DNA from 3 places in the Janthinobacterium svalbardense genome. Region 1 is predicted to be linked to each of the others. Evidence: predicted binding sites of a transcription regulator. Region 1 holds the regulator's gene; each other region holds the start of a gene.
What was found. Region 1 encodes HrcA, which represses chaperone genes, less so after heat shock. Its sites were predicted from a motif close to TTAGCACTCNNNNNNNNNGAGTGCTAA; they were not measured.

Region 2: groES (co-chaperone GroES) is a predicted target of HrcA. The motif match lies at 5,698-5,724, and genes of this name have one in related genera.
Region 3: rpoH (RNA polymerase sigma factor RpoH) is a predicted target of HrcA. The motif match lies at 3,908-3,934, and genes of this name have one in related genera.

Annotation. Positions count from the first base shown of each region.
Region 1 is NZ_CP023422.1:6,077,198-6,084,485, reverse strand. Features, by position in the region: gene CNX70_RS27110 (hypothetical protein) at 1-344, opposite strand, end outside; gene CNX70_RS27105 (HAD family hydrolase) at 588-1,313, shown strand; gene hrcA (heat-inducible transcriptional repressor HrcA) at 1,431-2,447, shown strand; gene fur (ferric iron uptake transcriptional regulator) at 2,620-3,051, opposite strand; gene CNX70_RS27090 (outer membrane protein assembly factor BamE) at 3,247-3,894, shown strand; gene dapB (4-hydroxy-tetrahydrodipicolinate reductase) at 3,914-4,723, shown strand; gene CNX70_RS27080 (barstar family protein) at 4,732-5,058, shown strand; gene CNX70_RS27075 (CaiB/BaiF CoA transferase family protein) at 5,160-6,407, opposite strand; gene CNX70_RS27070 (acyl-CoA dehydrogenase) at 6,407-7,288, opposite strand, start outside.
Region 2 is NZ_CP023422.1:5,401,107-5,408,394, forward strand. Features, by position in the region: gene ilvD (dihydroxy-acid dehydratase) at 1-1,150, opposite strand, end outside; gene CNX70_RS24060 (LysR family transcriptional regulator) at 1,337-2,248, shown strand; gene lgt (prolipoprotein diacylglyceryl transferase) at 2,328-3,158, shown strand; gene CNX70_RS24070 (EVE domain-containing protein) at 3,168-3,632, opposite strand; RNA gene ssrS (6S RNA) at 3,721-3,898, opposite strand; gene CNX70_RS24080 (cell division protein ZapA) at 3,953-4,264, opposite strand; gene CNX70_RS24085 (DUF904 domain-containing protein) at 4,264-4,554, opposite strand; gene CNX70_RS24090 (hypothetical protein) at 4,684-5,430, opposite strand; gene groES (co-chaperone GroES) at 5,965-6,255, shown strand; gene groL (chaperonin GroEL) at 6,306-7,288, shown strand, end outside.
Region 3 is NZ_CP023422.1:1,250,362-1,257,649, reverse strand. Features, by position in the region: gene CNX70_RS05565 (MerR family transcriptional regulator) at 1-830, shown strand, start outside; gene ftsY (signal recognition particle-docking protein FtsY) at 952-2,010, shown strand; gene CNX70_RS05555 (cell division ATP-binding protein FtsE) at 2,019-2,762, shown strand; gene ftsX (permease-like cell division protein FtsX) at 2,759-3,679, shown strand; gene rpoH (RNA polymerase sigma factor RpoH) at 4,098-4,991, shown strand; gene CNX70_RS05540 (hypothetical protein) at 5,080-5,346, opposite strand; gene CNX70_RS05535 (hypothetical protein) at 5,525-5,980, shown strand; gene CNX70_RS05530 (ABC transporter ATP-binding protein) at 6,044-6,775, shown strand; gene CNX70_RS05525 (CPBP family intramembrane glutamic endopeptidase) at 6,772-7,288, shown strand, end outside.

The DNA.
Region 1 (7,288 bases):
CCGCTCAGCGGGTAGGTGTTGGTCGTGCAGCTCACCACGGTCGTGCTCACGGAATAGCTCGTTGCCTTGCCGCTGCCATTGGTAATGCTGCAAACGGCGCCTTTTGGCTGTTCCGCGATGCTGATGTCGTAGCGGTCATCGGTCTTGACCAGCTTGGTGAAAACAAAGGAGGACTGGCCCGCAGGAACAGGCAATCTTTCGCCATCATTCAGCAGAATCAGGCCATCCTTTGCCAGATTGGAGACTTGGCCACTCAGATACAGGTTGCCGCCGCTGCCGCCGCAAGCTGCCAGTGTGACGGCGCAAGCCGCCGCCAGCATCGAGCGCAGGTACAAATTTTTCATACATTCTCCAAAACGAATTAGGTTGGGTAGCGCAACGCGGACGCTGGCGCCGCATTGGAATGGCGCCTATTTTAGTCTATCTGGCAAGCCGAATGATCTTGCCTTGTATCACCCTGTAACAATTTTTCGCCGGGAAGCGCTGGCCCGGCCCCATTTCACGGTACGCGGCCATGCCGGCGGCGGCGATCGGTGCGACAATACATGCAGCCTGCGCATCGTGGCGCGGCATCCACCGTGAGTCCCATGTCCCTTGCCCCTGTCAAACCCGCCGTGCCGCCCAAGGCCATCCTGTTCGATCTCGACGATACCTTGTGGCCCATCGCGCCCGTGATTGCCGCCGCCGAAACCCTGCTGCACGACTGGCTGGCCACGCATGCGCCCAGGGTGGCGCAGCAGTTTTCCATCGAGGTGCTGCGCCAGCACCGCCTGGCCATGCTCAATGCGCAACCGCATTTCCATGGCAATTTGATCGAGTTGCGCCGCGCCGGCCTGCTGGCCGCCTTCGAGACCGCCGGCGAGGATGCCGCCCTGGTCGAGCAGGCCATCGTGCACTTCCTGGCCGCGCGCAACCGCGTCCAGCCGTATGACGACGTCTTGCCTGGCCTGGCCTGGATGCGCCAGCGCATGCTGCTCGGCTCCATCTCGAATGGCAATGCGGACCTTGAAATTATCGGCTTGGCGCAGCATTTCAAGGTGTCCATCGCCGCCAGCGAGTTTGGCGTGGCCAAGCCCGATGCCAGCATCTTCCTGGCCGGCTGCGCCGCGCTGGGCGTGGCGCCGAGCGAGGCCGTGTATGTCGGCGACGATTTGTATTTCGACGTGACGGGAGCGCAAGGCGCGGGCATGCGTGCCATCTGGATGAACCGCAAGGGCAGCGACGCCCACCTGGCCGCCGGTGTGCAGCCCGACGCCATCTGTGCCAACTTTGACGAGTTGCTGCTGTGGCTGCAGGGGCAACTGGAAGATTGATCGCCGCCGGACGGGCGAACGTGCATAATAGGTGCTGTTATTGCACGTTCGGCCGCTGTCGTTGCCGCTTGATTAACAATATGTTTGTTTAAAGAATATTTGCTTACCTGAGACACCATGCAACTCGATACCCGTGCCCAAACACTGCTGAAAGCCCTGGTCGAGCGCTATATCGCCGACGGCCTGCCGGTTGGTTCGCGCGCCCTGTCGAAAATTTCCGGCCTGGACCTGTCGCCAGCCACCATCCGCAACATCATGGCCGATCTGGAAGAGCTCGGTTATGTGTCCAGTCCGCACACCTCGGCCGGACGCATCCCCACGCCGCGCGGCTACCGCATCTTTGTCGACACCTTGCTGACCGTCCGGCACCTGGACGAGCATATGGTGGAATCGCGCATGCGTCTGCAGACACCGCAGCCGCAAAAAACCATCGCCAATGCGGCGCAGATGCTGTCGTCGCTGTCGCAGTTTGCCGGCGTCGTGCTCAGTCCGCGCCGCGAATCCGTGTTCCAGCAAATTGAATTTCTGCGCCTGTCCGAAAAGCGCATCCTGCTCGTCATCGTTGCCCCGGGCGGCGACGTGCAGAACCGTTTATTGCTGACGGAGGCTGACTACACGCCGGCGCAACTGGTGCAATCGGCCAATTACATCAACCAGAACTATGGCGGCCTGTCGTTCGATGCCGTGCGCGTGCGCCTGCGGGGCGAACTGCGCCAGCTGCGCGACGACATGGGCAGCCTGATGCAGGCAGCCGTGGAAGCGGGCAGCGAAGCGATGGCCGACCATAGCGACGACATGGTGATTTCCGGCGAACGCAACTTGCTCAGCGTGAGCGATCTGTCATCGAATATGCATTCGCTGCGCCAGATGTTCGACATGTTCGAGCAAAAAACGGGCTTGATGCAGCTGCTCGACGTGTCGAGCAAGGCGACGGGCGTGCAGATTTTCATCGGCGGCGAATCGAACCTGGTGCCGATGGATGAGATGAGCGTGGTGACGGCGCCGTATGAAGTCAACGGCAAGATCGTGGGAACGTTGGGAGTGATCGGACCGACGCGCATGGCCTACGAGCGCGTCATCCCGATCGTCGATATCACGGCTAAATTACTGTCGAGCGCGCTTAGCCATCACTAGGGACGCCTGACCAAACCTGCTGCGCGTCGGTATAGGCGGCTTGCGATGCTCACCGTACTGAAAGTACGGTTGCGCTTCTCGGCCACCTCTCCCTTCCGCTCGCGACGGTTTTGTCCGGCGTTGTATTGCCGAGTATTACTGCCAGCCGCCCCGTGGGAGCGGCCGGCAAGCGTCAGGCGGCTTTATGCGGGCAAGCCGTCTTGATGCAGTTGCCGTAGATGGCCAAGGCGTGTTCGGCGATCTTGAAGCCGCGCTCTTCAGCAACTTTTTGCTGGCGGATTTCGATCTCTTCGTCGAAGAATTCTTCGACCCGGCCACAGTCGAGGCACACCAGGTGGTCGTGGTGCGATCCTTCGTTGAGTTCGAAAATTGCCTTGCCGGTTTCAAAATGGTTGCGGTTGAGCAAGCCTGCCTGTTCAAACTGCGTCAGGACACGGTAGACAGTTGCCAAACCGACATCCATATTGTCGGCCAGCAGAATTTTATAGACGTCTTCCGCTGTCAGGTGGCGTACCGGGCTACTCTGGAAGATATCGAGTATCTTCAGGCGTGGCAGGGTGGCTTTCAGGCCGCTTGCCTTGAGATCACTAGGATTGTTACTCATGTTTGTTGCTCGTATGTGGGTCAGGTGCTTTATCATATAGCGTTTTGTCGGGGAGTGCCAAAATATGCATTTTTTGGCAGGCCGGTCACTCCTGGCGTTTTGTTCATCCAATTGAGGTCATTTATGCGCGTAACACCGGCTGTATTGCCATCTCTCTGGCACCGTATTTCATTTCGAGCACCAGTCGTGGCAGGCATGGTTTGTGTCGCGCTGGTCATGTCCGGCTGCGCCAGCCGCGGCATCCTTGGCGAAAAGCCGGCAGCCAGCCAAAAAGAAGGCAAGGAAGTGGTCCCTGAACAGGGCGCACAAACGACCACTATTACGCCGCTGCAAAAATTCATGTGGTTTTTCTCGCCGTATCGTCCTGACATTCAACAAGGCAACTTTGTCTCCGAAGAGATGCTGGCCCAGTTGAAAGTGGGCATGACGCGCGACCAGGTACGTTTCGTCCTCGGCACCTCGTTGCTGACCGACATTTTCCATGCCGACCGCTGGGATTACCCGTTCCGCCTGGCCCGGGGCAGTGGCGAAACCACCAGCAGCCGCGTGGTTGTGTTTTTTGATAAAGAAGGCAAGGTGGCACGTTTCGAAGGCGGCAACTTGCCGACCGAGAAAGAATACATCGACCGCATCGCCGGTCCGTCGCCGTTCGCCAAGGTCGCCAAGGCCGACGTGCCTGCCGCCGCCGTGCCGTCGCCCGTGGCGCCGAGCGCCGTGCCCGTGCCGGCCGATGCCGCTCCTGCCATTCCTGTGAGCAAGCCTGACGTTGCACCTGCACCTGCACCTGCACCTGCAACGGCGCCTGCCGCCGAGCCTGCACCTGCTGCCGAACCCACCAAATAAGCTGTTGTAAGAGAATAAAATGACTGAACTGAAAATCGCCATCGCTGGTGCCAGTGGCCGCATGGGCCATATCCTGATCGAAGCCGTCAGCAACGCCCCCGACGCCGTGCTGGCCGGTGCGCTCGACCGCGCTGGTTCACCGTCCGTCGGCCAGGACGCCGCCGCTTTCCTGGGCAAGCCGGCCGGCGTGCTGATCGAGTCCGATCTGGCCACCGGCCTGGCCGGCGCCGATTACCTGATCGACTTCACGCGTCCCGAAGGCACCTTGCAGCACCTGGCGTATTGCGCCGAGCACGGCATCAAGATGATCATCGGCACCACCGGCTTCGATGACGCGGGCAAGGCGGCGATTGCCGCCGCTGCCGAAAAAACGGCCATCATGTTCGCGCCGAACATGAGCGTGGGCGTGAATGTCACCATGAAGTTGCTGGAACTGGCGGCAAAAAGCCTGTCCGAAGGCTATGACATTGAAATCATCGAAGCGCATCACCGCCACAAGGTCGACGCGCCATCGGGCACCGCCCTGCAAATGGGTGAAGTGGTGGCCGGCGCCCTGGGCCGCGACTTGAAAGAGTGCGCCGTGTACGGCCGCGAAGGCGTGACGGGCGAACGCGATCCGTCGACCATCGGCTTTGCCACCATCCGCGGCGGTGATATCGTCGGCGATCATACGGTGCTGTTTGCCGGCATCGGCGAGCGCATCGAGATCAGCCACAAGTCGAGCAGCCGCGTCACCTACGCCCACGGCGCGCTGCGCGCCGCGCGTTTCCTGGCGGACAAGCCGACCGGCCTGTTCGACATGCAGGATGTGCTGTCGCTGAAGAACTGAGGAAGATCATGGCCACTGCCATCCTGAATGGAAAAGACATCACCGACGCAGCGAGCTTTCACGCCCAATGCGTGCCAGCCTTCGGTTTCCCTGAATTCTACGGCAACAGCATGGATGCCTGGGTCGATTGCCTCAGCTACCTGCGCGACGACGAAAACATGACGCAGTTCCGTTTGAAACCGAACGAAGTGCTGGAAATCGTGGTGCAAGACGCAGAGGCAATGAAGGCGCAAGTGCCTGATTTACTGGAAGAAATGACGTTCTGTATCGCCGGCATCAATGAGCGCTATGAAGATTATGGCGAAAAGCCGGCGCTGAAGCTGGTATTGAAGTAGGTCGGATTAGGCCCTGCGGGCCGTAATCCGACAACATTGTTGGCTGTGCAAGTCGGATTACGCGCAAGCGCTAATCCGACCTACGTCCAGACGACCAACATTTACACCACCTTGCGCTCGCGCAAGCCGTCGATCTGGCTGCCATCGAGGCCCAGCCACTGCTGCAGCACCTCCTGCGTATGCTGCCCCAGCAACGGCGGCGGCAAATGGTACTGCACCGGCGAGCCGGACAGGCGCACGGGATTGGCTACCAGCGCAACAGTCCCCGCTGTCGGATGCGGCATCTCCACTTTCAAGCCACGCGCCACCACTTGCGGGTCGGCAAACACCTGGTCGATGCGGTTGACGGGGCCGCACGGCACGGCTTGCGCCTCGAACGCGCTGATCCACTCGGCTGTCGTGCGCATGACCGTGGTCTGGCGCATCAAGGGAATCAGAATCGCCCGGTTTGCCACGCGTTGCGGATTGCTCATGAAACGCTCGTCCTGTGCCCATTCCGGGTGGCCGGCGACGGCGCAAAAGCGCGAAAATTGCCCATCGTTGCCGATCGCCAGAATCATGTCGCCATCGGCCGTCGGGAAGTCTTGATACGGCACGATGTTCGGATGCGCATTACCCATGCGCTGCGGCACTTTGCCGCCGCACAAGTAATTCGCCGCCTGGTTGCCCAGCGCCGCCACTTGCACGTCCAGCAGGGCCAGGTCGATATGCTGGCCCAGGCCCGAGCGTTCGCGCTCGGCCAGCGCCGCCTGCACGGCGATGGTGGCGTACAGGCCCGTCATGATGTCCGTTTGCGCCACGCCCACTTTTTGTGGCCCGGCGCCCGGCTGGCCATCGGGCACGCCCGTGATGCTCATCAAGCCGCCCATGCCCTGAATCAAAAAGTCATAGCCGGCGCGCGCCGCATACGGCCCATCCTGGCCAAAGCCCGTGATGGAGCAGTAGACGAGGCGCGGGTTGAGTGCCAGCAAGCTGGCCGCGTCCAAACCATATTGCTTCAAGCCGTCCAGCTTGAAATTTTCCAGCAAGACATCCGCTTCGGCGGCCAGCTGGCGCACCAGCGCCTGGCCTTCGGGCACGGCCAGGTCGATGCACAAGGAGCGCTTGTTGCGGTTGGCGCACTGGAAATAGGCGGCCTCGGCGGTGTCGCGGCCGTCTGCATCTTTCAGATACGGCGGACCCCAGGAGCGCGTGTCGTCGCCGCGGCCCGGCTGTTCAACCTTGACCACGTCGGCGCCGAGGTCGGCCAGCATTTGCCCGGCCCACGGGCCGGCCAGCACGCGCGACAGGTCCAGCACGCGCAAGCCGGTCAGCGGTGCGGGCCGCAGGGTGGAAGCCAAGGCGTCCATCAGTTGTTGAAGGCGGCGATGCCGGTGATGGCGCGGCCGATGATCAGCGCGTGCACATCGTGCGTGCCTTCATAGGTGTTGACCACTTCCAGGTTGACCAGGTGGCGGATGACGCCGAACTCGTCGGAAATGCCGTTGCCGCCCATCATGTCGCGCGCCACGCGGGCGATATCGAGCGCCTTGCCGCAGCTGTTGCGTTTCATGATAGAGGTGATTTCCACGGCGGGCGAACCCTCATCCTTCATGCGGCCCAGGCGCAAACAGCCTTGCAAGCCCATGGTGATTTCGGTCAGCATGTCGGCCAGTTTCTTTTGCACCAGCTGGTTCGCGGCCAATGGGCGGCCGAATTGCTGGCGGTCCATCGTGTACTGGCGTGCCTTCAGATAGCAATCTTCCGCCGCGCCCAGCGCGCCCCAGGCGATGCCGTAGCGGGCGCTGTTCAGGCATGTAAATGGACCCTTCAAGCCGCGCACGTCGGGGAAGGCATTTTCTTCCGGGCAAAACACTTCATCCATGACGATTTCGCCGGTGATGCTGGTGCGCAAGCCGACCTTGCCGTGGATTTCCGGCGCCGACAAGCCTTTCCAGCCTTTTTCCAGCACGAAGCCGCGAATCGCGCCTTCATCATCCTTGGCCCAGACGACGAACACGTCGGCAATCGGGCTATTGGTGATCCACATCTTGGCGCCCGACAGACTGTAGCCGCCCGGCACCTTGCGCGCACGCGTGACCATGCTGCCCGGATCGGAGCCGTGGTTCGGTTCCGTCAGGCCGAAGCAGCCGATAAATTCGCCCGTCGCCAGTTTCGGCAGGTATTTCTGTTTCGTTTCTTCGTTGCCGAAGGCATGGATCGGCACCATCACTAGCGACGATTGCACGCT
Region 2 (7,288 bases), 680 kb from region 1:
CGCGGAACAGTTCATGCACGGCCGGATTGTCCGTGCACATGATGTCGTTTTGCGCGATGGCGTCGGCCAGGGTCGGCGCGTGGATGGTCGGTAAAGTGGTGTTGAGCAGGCCGGCGCGTGCCAGTTCGCCCAGAATCCCCACGATGCCGCCCGCGCGGTGCACGTCTTCGATATGGTATTTGTCCGTCATCGGCGCCACCTTGCACAGGCACGGTACCTTGCGCGAGATGCGGTCGATGTCGGCCATCGTGAACTCCACTTCCGCCTCGTGCGCGGCGGCCAGCAAGTGCAGCACGGTGTTGGTCGAGCCGCCCATGGAGACGTCGAGCGCCATGGCATTTTCAAATGCCGCCTTGGTGGCGATCGAGCGCGGCAGCACCGAGTAATCGTCCTGCTCATAGTGGCGCTTGGCCAGTTCGACGATCAAACGGCCCGCACGCAGGAACAGCTGCTGGCGGTCCGAGTGCGTGGCCAGGATGGTGCCATTGCCGGGCAGGGCCAGGCCCAGCGCCTCGGTCAGGCAGTTCATCGAGTTGGCCGTAAACATGCCGGAGCAGGAACCGCAGGTCGGGCAGGCCGAACGCTCGATTTCCGCCACGTCGGCGTCGGACACGCTGCTGTCGCCCGCCTTGATCATGGCGTCGACCAGATCGAGCTTGATGATCTTCTGCGTGCCGTTGACCACCTTGATGACCTTGCCCGCTTCCATCGGCCCGCCGGAAATAAACACGACGGGGATGTTGATGCGCATGGCGGCCATCAGCATGCCCGGCGTGATCTTGTCGCAGTTCGAGATACACACCATGGCGTCGGCGCAGTGGGCGTTGACCATGTATTCCACGGAGTCGGCGATCAGGTCGCGCGAAGGCAGCGAATACAGCATGCCGCCGTGGCCCATGGCGATGCCGTCATCGACGGCGATGGTGTTGAATTCCTTGGCCACGCCGCCGGCCGCCTCGATTTCGCGCGCCACCATCTGGCCCAGGTCTTTCAGGTGCACGTGACCGGGCACGAATTGCGTGAACGAGTTGACGACGGCGATGATCGGCTTGTCGAAGTCGCCATCCTTCATGCCGGTGGCGCGCCACAGGGCGCGGGCGCCAGCCATGTTGCGGCCGTGGGTGGTGGTGCGGGAGCGGTATTGCGGCATGATGGGGTCCTTCCAAGGATGATTGATGCCTGACTGCGCGGATTTGCAGAAAAGTTCGCAACAAAACCCTGTATGCAGTGGGGGGTACGTCAGAGTGCCTTGCGCGCGCCCCACTGTCAAATATATGATGCACATGTCTGTGAGTCGTTTTGCATATCACAGCAATCAATCCGCATGGAAACACATATGAATCTCGAACTGCGCCAGCTGCGCTACTTTGTCACCGTTGCCGAGGAATTGCACTTCGGCCGCGCCGCCGCGCGCCTGCACATGACGCAGCCGCCCCTGTCGCAAACCATCATGGCGCTGGAAGAGCTGCTGGGCGCGCCCCTGTTCGTGCGCACCCGGCGCGAAGTGCAGCTGACGCCTGCCGGCATGGCCCTGCTGCCCGAGGCGCGCCGCTTGCTGGCGCAGGCGCTCGATTTGCCCGCGCTGGTGCGGCGGGCCGCGCAGGGCGAGGCGGGGCGTCTGAGCCTGGCTTTCGTTTCCTCGGCCGACTACAGCGTGCTGCCGCCGCTGCTGCGCGCTTACCAGGCCGCCTATCCGCAGGTGCAGATCGCGCTGCAGGAAGCCACCTCCGATTTGCAGCTGAACGAATTGCTTGCCGGGCGCACGGATGCGGGCCTGTTGATCCCGCCCCTGCCCGAAAAGGCGAAAGGTGAACTCGATTACCTGCCCGTGCTGACCGAAGGGCTGGTGCTGGCCGCGCCGTCCGGCCTCGACATATTAAATACGCCGGGACCGGTGCGCCTGCGCGACTTGCCCCCCCTGCCATTGATCATTTTCCCGCGCGCGATATCGCCCGCCCTGCACGACGCCATCCTCGGCGTGTTCCGCGCGGCCGGCATCACGCCGCAGATCGGCCAGGAAGCGATCCAGATGCAAACCATCGTCAGCCTCGTCTCGGCTGGCATGGGCATCGCGCTTGTGCCACAATCGGTATCGAATCTGATGCGCCCGGGCGTAGAATACAGGCCGCTGCAGGACGCCACGCCGCTGGTGGAAACGGGCCTGGCCTGGCGCCGCGACAATCCGTCCGCCGTGCTGCAGGGTTTCCTGGCGCTGCTGCGCAAGCAGATCAGCGCGACTGCCCCTTAAATTAAGTGGCCGCTAAGGCAAAAAACCGCAAGCGCCCCCATACTACGCAACCTTCGCTTTAAACAAAGAAAGAAACCCCATGCTGATACACCCGATGCCCGACCCGATCGCCATACAAATCGGCCCGCTCGCCGTGCACTGGTACGGCCTGATGTATGTACTGGCCTTTGCCCTGTTCATTCTCCTGGGCAGAGTGCGCATCAAGCAGCCGCATATCGCCGTGCTGGGCTGGAAGAAGGAAGACCTTGATGACATGCTGTTCTACGGCATGCTGGGCGTGGTGATCGGCGGGCGCCTGGGCGAAGTGCTGTTCTACCGCCCCGAATACTTCATGCACAATCCGCTGGAGATCTTCATGGTCTGGCATGGCGGCATGTCCTTCCATGGCGGCTTCCTGGGCGTCATCCTGGCCATGTATCTGTGGAGCCGCAAGGCGGGCCGCAATCTGTTCGACGTGCTCGACTTCATCGCCCCACTGGTGCCGCTCGGTTATGCCGCCGGCCGCCTGGGCAACTTCATCAATGCCGAACTGCCGGGCCGCATCGCCCCGGAAACCCTGCCGTGGGCCATGCAGTGGCCAGGCATTCCGTATCCTGTGCACCCGTCGCCCCTCTACCAGATGCTGGTCGACGGCATTTTGGTGTTCATCATCCTGTGGCTGTATGCGCGCAAGCAGCGCCCGCGCATGGCCGTGGGCGCCATGTTCACCCTGCTGTACGGCTGCGCGCGCTTCTTCACGGAATACTTCCGCACGCCGGACTGGGAAGTCGTCTGGCTGGGCGTACCGATCACCTCGGGCCAGATGCTCTCGCTGCCGATGATCGTCGGCGCCATCGCGCTGCTGGTGTGGGCGTATAAAAGCCAGGTGATGGGCACCCCGCCCACCAAGGCGCGCGTGGCGGACGCCTGATCGGCCGCCCTAGGCCTTCAACCTGCTTGTAATCACTTTCCATTGCGCCGGCGTCACGGGCGTGATGGACAAACGGCTGCCCTTCTTCAACAGCAGCATGTCTTCCAGCTCCGGCATCTGGCGCATCTCGGACAGGGGCAGCAGCGCCGTCTTCTTTACACCCAGCACGTCGACGCTGATCCAGCGCGGCTGTTCAGGCGTCGCCTTCGGATCGAAGTACTTGCCGCCCTCTTCAAACTGGCTGTGATCGGGATACGCGCCGCTGGCCACTTCGGCCACGCCCGCCACGCCCGGCTGCGGGCAGCTGGAGTGATAAAACAGCACGCCATCGCCCGGCTGCATGCCATCGCGCATGAAGTTGCGCGCCTGGTAGTTGCGCACGCCAAACCAGGGCATGGTGTGCTTGGGCGCTGCCATCAGGTCGTCGATGCTTACTTCATCGGGTTCGGATTTCATCAGCCAATATTGTTTCATCTAGACTCCGTGTGAAAGCGACAGACGTAAAAAAACGGTTGCGCATCAATGCTGCAACCGTTTTCTTTGTATTGCCAGTTCGTGCAAATTAGGCCCCGCCTGTGCCGCTATGCCGGCATCCCGAACCAAACGGTTCAAGGTGGTCACGTTAGTTCAATTTCGGGTTCGTCGAACGAGCGACGCTCACTCCCATCAAACAAAATTCGCAACCGATGCGCATAAATGGTTCAAGGAATATATGGCAATCGCGAACACTGCAGGGTAGACCCAAGTTTACTCCTTTGGTCGCGCATCGCAAAGACAAATCGTCGCGGACGCGCTTAAAAAAGGTTTTCCTGGGGCGTCAATGCGCTGTCCAGGACGGTGTGCATGGCCGAGATCTTTTGCTTCACTTCGAGTATCGTCAATTCCGACAGCGGACCTTGCGGCGACTTCACGGAGAGGAATTCGGCGGCCACGCCCAAGGCGGCCAGCACGGCGATGCGGTCATTGCCCTTGACCTTGCCCGCGTCGCGGATGGCTTTCATTTTACTATCGAGATAGATTGCCGCTTCGCGCAGTGCGCGCTCTTCACCGTCGCGGCACACCATGCTGTAGGACTGGCCCATGATATTGACATCGACACGCGGCATTACGCTTCCTTCTCGTTCTCGGCAATGTAGGCGCCCGCTTCCGAAGCGGCTTGCTCCAGGCCGGCTTGCACCAGTTCGGGAATTTTTTCCAGCAACGCTTCCACCCGCTCCTGCGCCTCGCGCATGCGCTGCACATACAGGGCGTTCTCGGCGGCCAGCGCGGCATTGTCCTTGCGCAATTGCGCGTTTTCACGGCGCAGCGCATGGGTCATTTCGGCCAGCAGGCCTATCTTGTCGGATAATTCGTTGAATTCGGAAATCATCCCGCCACTATAGGGCGGACGCTCCATGGGCGTCAATCGAATCACGCCGCTGTCACACATATTTACATCAATGCAGGGCAGTTGGCGGACAATACACGCTTTTTCCGGCGCTTTTCGCCAAGTGCGCGCATCTGCCAGCGCCGCGATGGCGGCGTTTTACTCGTCGACGTAATCGGCTTCGATATCGAGTCCGCCATAACGGTTTTCGCAAGAGCGGCGCACCAGCGTCTGTTGTCCGCCCTTGCCGTCAAGCACCATCGTCAAGTCGCGGCAAGTGCGGCCGTAGCTGCCAGGCTTGGCGTCCGTCCCCGAGGGCGTCAGGCGCACTGCCAGCGGCGCCGCATTGCCCAAGCCCTTGTTGCTCCATTGGCGCGTCTTGCCATCCTCTTCATCTTTCAAGGTGCGCACGGCGGCCGTCAGCAGGGCTTGTTGTTCTTTCGCATTGAGCTTGGCGATGGTGACGTCGGACAGGAACGGCGGATACACGACGGGCGCCGGGTCCTTGCCCTGCACATCCCAGTTGCCGCTGTTCTGCGAACAGGTGCGGCGGCTCAAGTCTTGCGACTTGCCGCCCGCCGTGACGACGAATTTCAGGTCGCGGCAGACGTGCGCCTTCAGGCTGTGCTCCGTCATGCCGGAGTTGCTGAAGTTATACGTGACTTTCACCAGCACGCCACTGTCGCCGCCGTTGTCCCATACGTGCGCTTCCTGGTCGTCGTCATCCTTGTTCAAATCGTTGAACAAGTCATTGAGCAGCATCTTCTTTTCCAGCGGCGTGAGGGCCGCCACGCTGATCTCGTCGACGATGGTGGGCGTGTGCGCGGCGGCATTGCCCAGGCAGGCGAGGCCGATAACGGTAGCGCACAGCAGGCGCAGCGCGGGACGGGAAACAGGAAATGGCATGGCGTTCTTTCTGGTGCAAGTGGCGATATGTGGCAATATTGATATGCAATTGCAATCATCTTATCAAATTTCATAGTAAAACTCTGTTTCCTGCGCGTACAGGAACGCCCCCCATCCGGGCGGCATGCTAGAGTCGCTGCTGTTGCTGACGCCCGGGAACGCGGCTTGTGCTGGCGCAAACCCTGTGTAGATGCAGGCTCTGCTCAGCATCTATCTATATGTTCCTCTTGAATAAGCCCTTGAAGTTGACCCATACCGTCCCTATAATTAGCACTCGTTAGTAGAGAGTGCTAACAAACTCTTTCGTAGCAATCCTCAGGACTGATGGTGCTTGCCAGACCACTGCAGGGAACGCTACGCGGCGGGCGACGCCGCGATGCACCACTGCCGGATACAGGCAAGGACAGGATGACATGGGGTTTGCTTGACCGTTGCGGGCTGCTTTCAACGGCGGTCACTGAAAGCAGGTCTGGCGCTGTGCCGGACATGTATTCATTTAGCAACACTTATCCATTGAACTTTAAGGAGTTTTGTATGAATCTGCGCCCATTGAACGATCGCGTCATCGTCAAACGCCTCGACCAGGAAACCAAAACTGCGTCCGGCCTCATCATTCCTGATGCAGCTGCTGAAAAACCGGATCAAGGCGAAGTCCTTGCCGTAGGCAATGGCAAGATTCTCGACGACGGCAAAGTCCGTCCTCTGGATGTCAAAGTGGGCGACCGCGTCCTGTTCGGCAAGTACGCCGGCCAAACCGTCAAAGTTGACGGCGATGAGCTGATGGTCATGCGCGAAGAAGACATCATGGCGATCGTCGTCAAGTAATTGTTTCCACGTTGTAGACAGACACATCCCGAAACTCAGGAGAATTGAACATGGCAGCTAAAGAAGTAATATTCGGCGACGCAGCGCGCGCCAAGATGGTCGAAGGCGTCAACATCCTCGCCAACGCAGTCAAAGTAACGCTGGGCCCGAAAGGCCGCAACGTGGTCCTGGAGCGCTCGTTCGGCGCCCCTACCGTCACCAAGGATGGCGTGTCGGTAGCGAAAGAAATCGAACTCAAAGACAAGCAAATGAACATGGGTGCTCAGTTGGTCAAGGAAGTTGCTTCCCGCACCAGTGACAACGCCGGCGACGGCACCACCACCGCCACCGTGCTGGCACAAGCCATCGTACGCGAAGGCATGAAGTTCGTTGCCGCCGGCATGAACCCGATGGACCTGAAGCGCGGTATCGACAAAGCAGTTGCTGCCACCGTCGAAGAACTGGCGAAAATCGCCCGTCCTTGCACCACGACCAAAGAAATCGCCCAAGTTGGCGCGATCTCGGCGAACTCGGACTACTCAATCGGCGAGCGTATCGCTGAAGCGATGGAAAAAGTCGGCAAAGAAGGCGTCATCACCGTGGAAGACGGCAAGTCGCTGAACGACGAACTGGACATCGTTGAAGGCATGCAATTCGACCGCGGCTACCTGTCGCCATACTTCATCAACAACCCAGAGAAACAAGTTGCCGTCCTGGACAGCCCATTCGTCCTGCTGTGCGACAAGAAAATCTCGAACATCCGTGACCTGCTGCCGGTACTGGAACAAGTCGCAAAAGCTGGCCGTCCACTGCTGATCATCGCAGAAGACATCGAAGGCGAAGCGCTGGCGACCCTGGTTGTGAACAACATCCGCGGCATCCTGAAAACTTGCGCAGTGAAAGCACCTGGCTTCGGCGACCGCCGCAAAGCCATGCTGGAAGACATCGCTGTCCTGACCGGCGGCCAAGTGATCGCTGAAGAAGTCGGCCTGACCCTGGAAAAAGTGACCCTGGCCGAACTGGGCCAGGCGAAACGCATCGAAGTGGGCAAGGA
Region 3 (7,288 bases), 1.4 Mb from region 1:
AGCAAGTGCAAAAATTGCGCATGGTCAAGCGCCTGCTGGACCTCGGATTTCGTCCTGGCAAAATCATGCAACACAGTACCGTGCAACTGCAGCAGCTGGCCAGCGCCGGCAGCGCGGCGCCGTCCACCCGGGCACCCCAGCTCGAACACTACCTGGCCCTGTGCCGTGGCCATCAGATGGCGGAATTGGGCGACGCCCTGCGCCAGGCGCTGGCCGTGCTGGGCTTGAAAGCGTTCACCATCGACGTCATCGCGCCCCTGACGGGCATGGTGGGCGAAGCGTGGGCTTGCGGCGACCTGGCCATATATGAAGAGCATCTGTATAGCGAAACCTTGCAAACGGTGATGCGCCATGCCATTTTTTCCCTGCCGCAGGCAAGCAGCCCGTCGACGCGCACGCCGCGTATCGTCCTCAGTACCTTGCCGCAGGAGCGGCATGGCCTGGGGCTGCTGATGGCCGAGGCGCTGTGCGCGGCGGCCGGCGCCCATTGCATGTCGCTGGGGTGGAAACGCCGCTGGCAGACATCGTCGCGGCCGCCCGCGCGCAGCGTGCCGACATCGTGGCACTGTCGTTTTCCAGCGCCAGCAAGCAACGGCAGACGCGCGACAGCCTGCAGCAGTTGCATGCAAGCTTGCCGCCAGACATGGAATTGTGGGCTGGCGGACGCAGTCCCGTGCTCTACAAGCAGCCGCCGGCGTTCCTGCATGTGCTGGACTTGCGGCAAGTCGAGGAAAGCATCGCCGACTGGCGCCGCCGCCATCAGGCGCTGGCCCTGCAAACCCATTGATCCGGCTGGAAAGCGCGGCAACTGCGGCGATCTCCGTGGATAGCCGCGCAATGTTGCCAATCAAACAGTAAAGCATGAAGGGCCGGGCGCGCTCTGGTAGAATAGCCCGTAACACAGTGTCCGGCGCCGCCGGGCCTTAGGTCAGCACCCGCCACCACACATCCATGTTTAGTTTCTTCAAGAAAAAACCCACCGCTCCCGAGGCTGCGCCAGCCGAGCCCCTCGTCCTTCCCGCCGCCACGCCGCCTGCCCCGCAGCCTGCCGCCAGGCCCCTGAGCGGCGCGCCGGCCGAGCTCGTGCCCGTGATCGTGGCTGCCGAACCCGAGAAAAAATCGTGGATGACGCGCCTGAAGGCCGGCCTGTCGAAAACCTCGAACACCTTGTCCGTGCTGTTCGTCGGCGCGAAGATCGACGACGCCCTGTACGAAGAGCTGGAAGCAGCGCTGCTGATGTCCGACGCGGGCATCGACGCCACCGAATTCCTGCTCACGGAATTGAAAAAAAAGGTCAAGGAAGACAAGCTGCTCGACGCCGCCGCCGTCAAGGCCGCGCTGAAAGTGCTGCTGATCGACCTGCTCTCGCCGCTGGAAAAGCGCTTCGAGCTGGGCCGCCACAAGCCGCTGGTGATGATGATTTCCGGCGTGAATGGCGCCGGCAAGACCACCACCATCGGCAAGCTGGCCAAGCACATGCAGTCGAACAAGCAGTCCGTGCTGCTGGCCGCAGGCGACACCTTCCGCGCCGCCGCGCGCGAGCAGTTGATGGTCTGGGGCGAGCGCAACAACGTCACCGTCATCTCGCAGGAATCGGGCGACCCGGCTGCCGTGGCCTACGACTCCGTGCAATCGGCCAAAGCGCGCGGCACCGACGTGGTGATGGTCGACACGGCAGGCCGCTTGCCGACGCAGTTGCACCTGATGGAAGAGTTGAAGAAAATCAAGCGTGTGATCGGCAAGGGCATGGAAGGCGCGCCGCATGAAACCCTGCTCGTCATCGACGGCAACACGGGCCAGAATGCCCTCACGCAAGTGAAAGCGTTCGACGATGCCCTGCAATTGACCGGCCTGGTGATTACCAAGCTCGATGGTACCGCCAAGGGCGGCGTGCTGGCGGCGATTGCCCGCGTACGCCCCGTCCCCGTGTATTTCATCGGCATCGGTGAGAAAATTGAAGACTTGCAGCCTTTCGTGGCTGCTGAATTTGTCGAAGCGCTGCTCGGATAAGCCACTACATGATTGAATTTCAGCACGTCTCCAAGCAATACTCCTCCGATGCCGTGGCCCTCAGCGACATTTCGCTGAGCATTGCCAAAGGCGAGCTGGTCTTTCTGGCCGGCCCGTCCGGCGCCGGCAAGTCCACCCTGCTGAAAATGATCGCCGCCATGGAACGCCCCACGTCAGGCAAGCTGATCGTCAACGGCCAGGACATGGCGAAAATCAAGCCGGCCGGCGTGCCCTTTCTGCGCCGCAACATGGGCCTGATCTTCCAGCAGCAAAAACTACTCAACGACCGCTCCATCCTGGCCAACGTCATGTTGCCGCTGCTCGTCGTCGGCGCGCATAAAGTTGCCGCGGAGCAGCGCGCGCGCGCTGCCCTCGATAAAGTGGGCCTGCTCGACCGCGCCATGGCGCGTCCCCTGTCGCTGTCGGGCGGCGAACAGCAGCGCGTGTCCATCGCACGCGCCATCGTCAACCGGCCACAGATCATCCTGGCCGACGAACCGACGGCCAACCTGGACCGCGCCAGCGCCAACAAGGTGCTCGACGCCCTGAAAGCGTTTCACTCGGTGGGCGTGACCTGCCTCATTTCCAGCCATGACGAACAGATGCTTGACGCCGCCGCCCGCGTGATCCACCTGAAAAACGGCCAATTAGTCGCCATCGACAAGGCCACGCAGGCACCCGTCTTCGCGCCGCCCGATCCCGATTTTGCGCCCTCCCCCGGCCCCGACGATGTGCAGGGAGAACAGGCATGAGAGGCTGGTTCCGTCAACACCGCTTCGCGCTGGGTTCGGCGCTGATCCATTTGCGCAAGTCGCCAGGAGGCTTCCTGTTGAACGTGCTCGTCGTCGCCATCGCCCTGTCGCTGCCGTTCGCCGGCTTGACCATGCTCGACAATGTGCGCCCCATGTCGGAACAGATGTCGGTCGACCCGGAAATCAGCGTTTTCCTGAAGATCGACACGCCGCGCGAGCAAGCCGTGGCCCTGGCGGGCGCCATGCGCAAGGTCGTCGGCGCGCAAAAGGCGAAGATCGTCTTCATCCCGCGCGAACAGGCGCTCGACACCCTGAAAAACAAGAACGGCCTGGCCGACGTGCTCAGCACCCTGGGCGACAATCCCTTGCCCGACAGCTATGTGCTGAAACTCGATGCGTTCAGCAGCGCCAGCGAAGCGCAGGATGTCGATGCGGTGGCGGAGCAGCTGCGCCACCTGCCAGGCGTGGAATCGGCGCAAGTCGATTCGGCCTGGGTCAAGCGCCTGGCGGCTCTGCTGGGCGTGCTGCGCCTGGTGCTGCTGCTGCTGGCCATCACCCTGGGCGTGGCCGTCATCGCCGTGGTCTTCAATACCATCCGCCTGCAAGTAATGCAGCAGCGCGATGAAATCAGCATCTCGAAATTGATCGGCGCCACGGACACCTTCATCCACCGCCCCTTCTATTACACGGGCGCCCTGCTGGGCCTGTGCGCCGGTGCGCTGGCCCTGGGCGCCGTGGCGCTGGCCTTGCAACCGCTGAATACCGCGATTGCCGAGTTTGCCCGCCTGTATGCGTCCGAATTCCAGCTGGTGCCGCTGGCGCCGCTGCCGATGGCCGGCTTGCTGGCCGTCAGCGCCGGCCTGGGCCTGATCGGCGCCTTCCTCTGCGTGCAGCGCCATCTGGCGCGCCTGAACTGACCTTGCCTTCCCTTCCATGGCGGCGCCCCAGGTGCCGCCATGCGTCCCCACAATGCTGTTATCTTGATATTTAGCAAGTATTCTTAAGGTTCGCTTCAGCCAGAGGCCGTAGACTGGCTACGTTGTCGTGAAGCGGCCTGCAGCGCTGTTCAGATCACCGCTCATCCACATTTATCAAGCATTCATTCGCCATAGCATTTAGGCTATCAGGACGATTAAATGTGCTGATTGGCACTCTCAAGCAGAGAGTGCTAATATAGGGACATACCAACAGCAGAACCGCCATGGACGCCAAATGAAGATGGTGCCGCGATCTGCAAGTGCAAGACCGCATACGCAAAACGAACAGACAATCGGGCCACGTCGCGTGACATGGCCAACTGGAACAAAGCAAGACTACGAGGGAGAAAACATGACTATGATGTCCGCAACATCCGCATTGGTTCCGACCAAAAGTAATGCGCTGGGCCTCGGGTTCACTGGCAATCTGGGCAATATTGACGCCTATATCTCGGCCGTGAACCGCCTGCCCATGTTGACCCACGATGAAGAAATTTCGCTGGCGACACGCCTGCGCGAAAAAAATGACCTGGCCGCCGCGCAAGAACTGGTGCTGTCGCACCTGCGCCTGGTGGTCTCGATTGCCCGCGGCTACCTGGGCTATGGCTTGCCGCACGCCGACCTGATTCAGGAAGGCAATATCGGCTTGATGAAAGCCGTGAAACGCTTCGATCCGGACCAGGGCGTGCGCCTGGTATCGTACGCCATGCACTGGGTGAAAGCCGAGATGCACGAGTACATCCTGAAAAACTGGCGCCTGGTCAAGGTCGCGACGACGAAGGCACAGCGCAAGCTGTTCTTCAACCTGCGCAGCCACAAGACGGGCCTCGATGCGATGACGCCGAAGCAGATCGATGCGCTGGCCAAGCTGCTCGACGTGAAACGCGAAGAAGTGATCGAAATGGAAACGCGCTTGAGCGGCCGCGACATTGCACTGGAATCGCCGACCGACGATGAAGACGACAAGTTTTCGCCGATCGCCTACCTGTCGTCGGAGCAAAGCGAGCCGACCAAGGTGCTGGAAGCGGAACAAGTGACGCGTCTGCAATCGGAAGGCCTGGAAACGGCACTGTCCAAGCTGGATGCCCGTTCGCGCCGCATCATCGAAGCGCGCTGGCTGGCCAACGACGACGGTTCCGGCGCCACCCTGCACGCTTTGGCAGAAGAGTTCGGCGTATCGGCCGAACGCATCCGCCAGATCGAAGTGGCGGCGCTGAAAAAAATGAAGGGCGCGCTGGCCGCCTGGGTGTAAGTACAAGCAATGCCGCAATGCAAAAGGCGCCGCAAGGCGCCTTTTAGTTTTACAGTGATATTTATCAACAGATAAACATTGTCAGCCCTTATGCTGCAGCCAAGCCCTTGGTGATCAGCTCGGCGACCAATTCATTCAGATCCGCATCGCGCTCCTTGGCCAGGGTCTGCAATTGCAACACCAGATCGCTGTTCAGCTTGACGGCGAATGGCACCAGGCCCAGGGCCTGATCGCGCTTGCGCTGCTCGCGGCGGTCGACGACCACCGCTTCCTTACCGAATGCACCGGCGCCGGGAACATTCATCTTTCCCATCAGTTTCTTGGCATCGCTTTTCGCCAGGGCAGTTTTTTTCATGGTTGTTTCCTGATTTTCAAAACAGCCATTCTACGCAGTAATCGGCGCGCCGCGTGGCCGGCGCATCAATTCATCGGCAACGCGCCAATGGTGCGCCGAAAAAATATCATTTTGTTATTATGATTTTCATCCCATGCGTGAACGCCACGCCGGGGAGATTTTACCTGAAAGGAAAAACATGCCTACTCTGACCCGCTCTTATCGTAGCCTGCTGCTGCCCCTGCTCATCGCCTGCCTGGCCGTACTGGCTGGCTGCGGTGCGGCCGGCAGCGCCGGCGACGCGGAAAACACGCCGCGCAGCGTCACCCACGTGCTCTCGCCGGGCGAACAGGTCGCCATCACGGCCACCGATACCTTGAAACTCGAGCGTGTCAACGACAGCCGCTGCCGCAAGGGCGCCGTGTGCGTGTGGAAAGGTTACGTCAGCTACAGTTTCAGTTTGCTCAACAGCGCAGGCGCCACCGACATCGTCCTGTCCGAGTCCATGCCCGGCGCCGCCAGTTCCGTCAGCGTCAACCACCTGACATTCACCCTGCTCGACGTCGACCCGGCCACGCCGCCCGCCCTCAACGCGGCCGCGCCCACCTACCGGGTCAAGGTCAAGATCACGCAGGGCGCGCTGGAACGCCCATAAATCGACCACGTCTGGATAGCACGCTATCATCTTGCCATTGTTAACATTCTTGCAGGGCACACGATGATCGCATTCCAGGGTTTGTCCAAACGCTACGGTACCTTCGACGCCGTCCACCCGCTCACCTTGCAGGTGGGGAAGGGAGAAGTCTTCGGCTTCCTGGGACCGAATGGCGCCGGCAAGACCACCACCATTCGCATGCTGATGGGCATCCTGGTGCCCAGCAGCGGCCGCGTGCTGGTCGATGGCCTCGATTGCCACCGCGACGGTGCCGCCGTCAAGCGCAAGGTGGGCTACCTGCCCGACAACCCGATCTTTTACGACTATTTGCGGGGCCGTGAAATCCTGCAATTCGTCGCCGAAATGCATGGTTTTTCGCGCGCGGATGCGGCCGACCGCGCGGCGCGTCTGTTGACGGAATTCGGCCTGGACGAGGCGGCCGAAGACTTTGCCGTCAATTATTCGCTGGGCATGAAGAAAAAACTGGGCCTGGCCTGCGCGCTGATCCACGATCCGGCCGTGCTGATCCTCGATGAACCGATCAACGGCCTGGACCCGCGCGCCTCGCGCGAAGTACAGGAACGGCTGCTGCGCATCGCCGCCGCCGGCACCACCATCTTCGTTTCCACGCATTTGCTCGACATGGCGGAAAAGCTGTGCAGCCGCGTGGCCATCATCCACCGCGGCGCGCTGGCGGCCACGGGCAGCCTGGACGAAATTCGCCGGCAGCTGTCCAGCGACGGCAGCCTGGAAGAACTCTTCCTGCAACTTACCGATGAAACGGCCGCCGCATGACGCCGGTGCCGCTCACCGCCTGGCGCGCCATCTGGCTGCTGACCCGCTTGCGCCTGCAGCGCCTGCTCAACGTCAGCGGCCGCGGACTCGCCTTCAAGAAGCACCCGCAGGGCCGCCCCGCCACGCCGGGCAAGAAACAGGGCCGCTGGCTGCTGGGCGTGCTGCTGTTCCTGCCCATGCTGTTTTCCTTCGGCACTATCGCGCGCCATGGCGTGCTCAACATGCATTGCCTGCTCGACCAGGTGGCCGCCTGCCAGGCGCAAGGCAGCATGCAGGCGGGCGAACGCCTGCTGGCACCCGTCATCGCCGAATTGATCGGGCACCCGTTCAGTACGGCGCTGGCAGGCGGCCTGGCCCTGCAATTGATGCTGTTGTGGCTGGTCAGCGTGTTGTTGCCGCTAGGCATGGGCGAGCTGTCGAAACCGGACTGGGACCTGGAATGGCTGGTCACCTTACCGGTCGACAAAACCACGCTGCTGTGGGCGCGCGTGCTCGAACGCACGCTCGTCAATC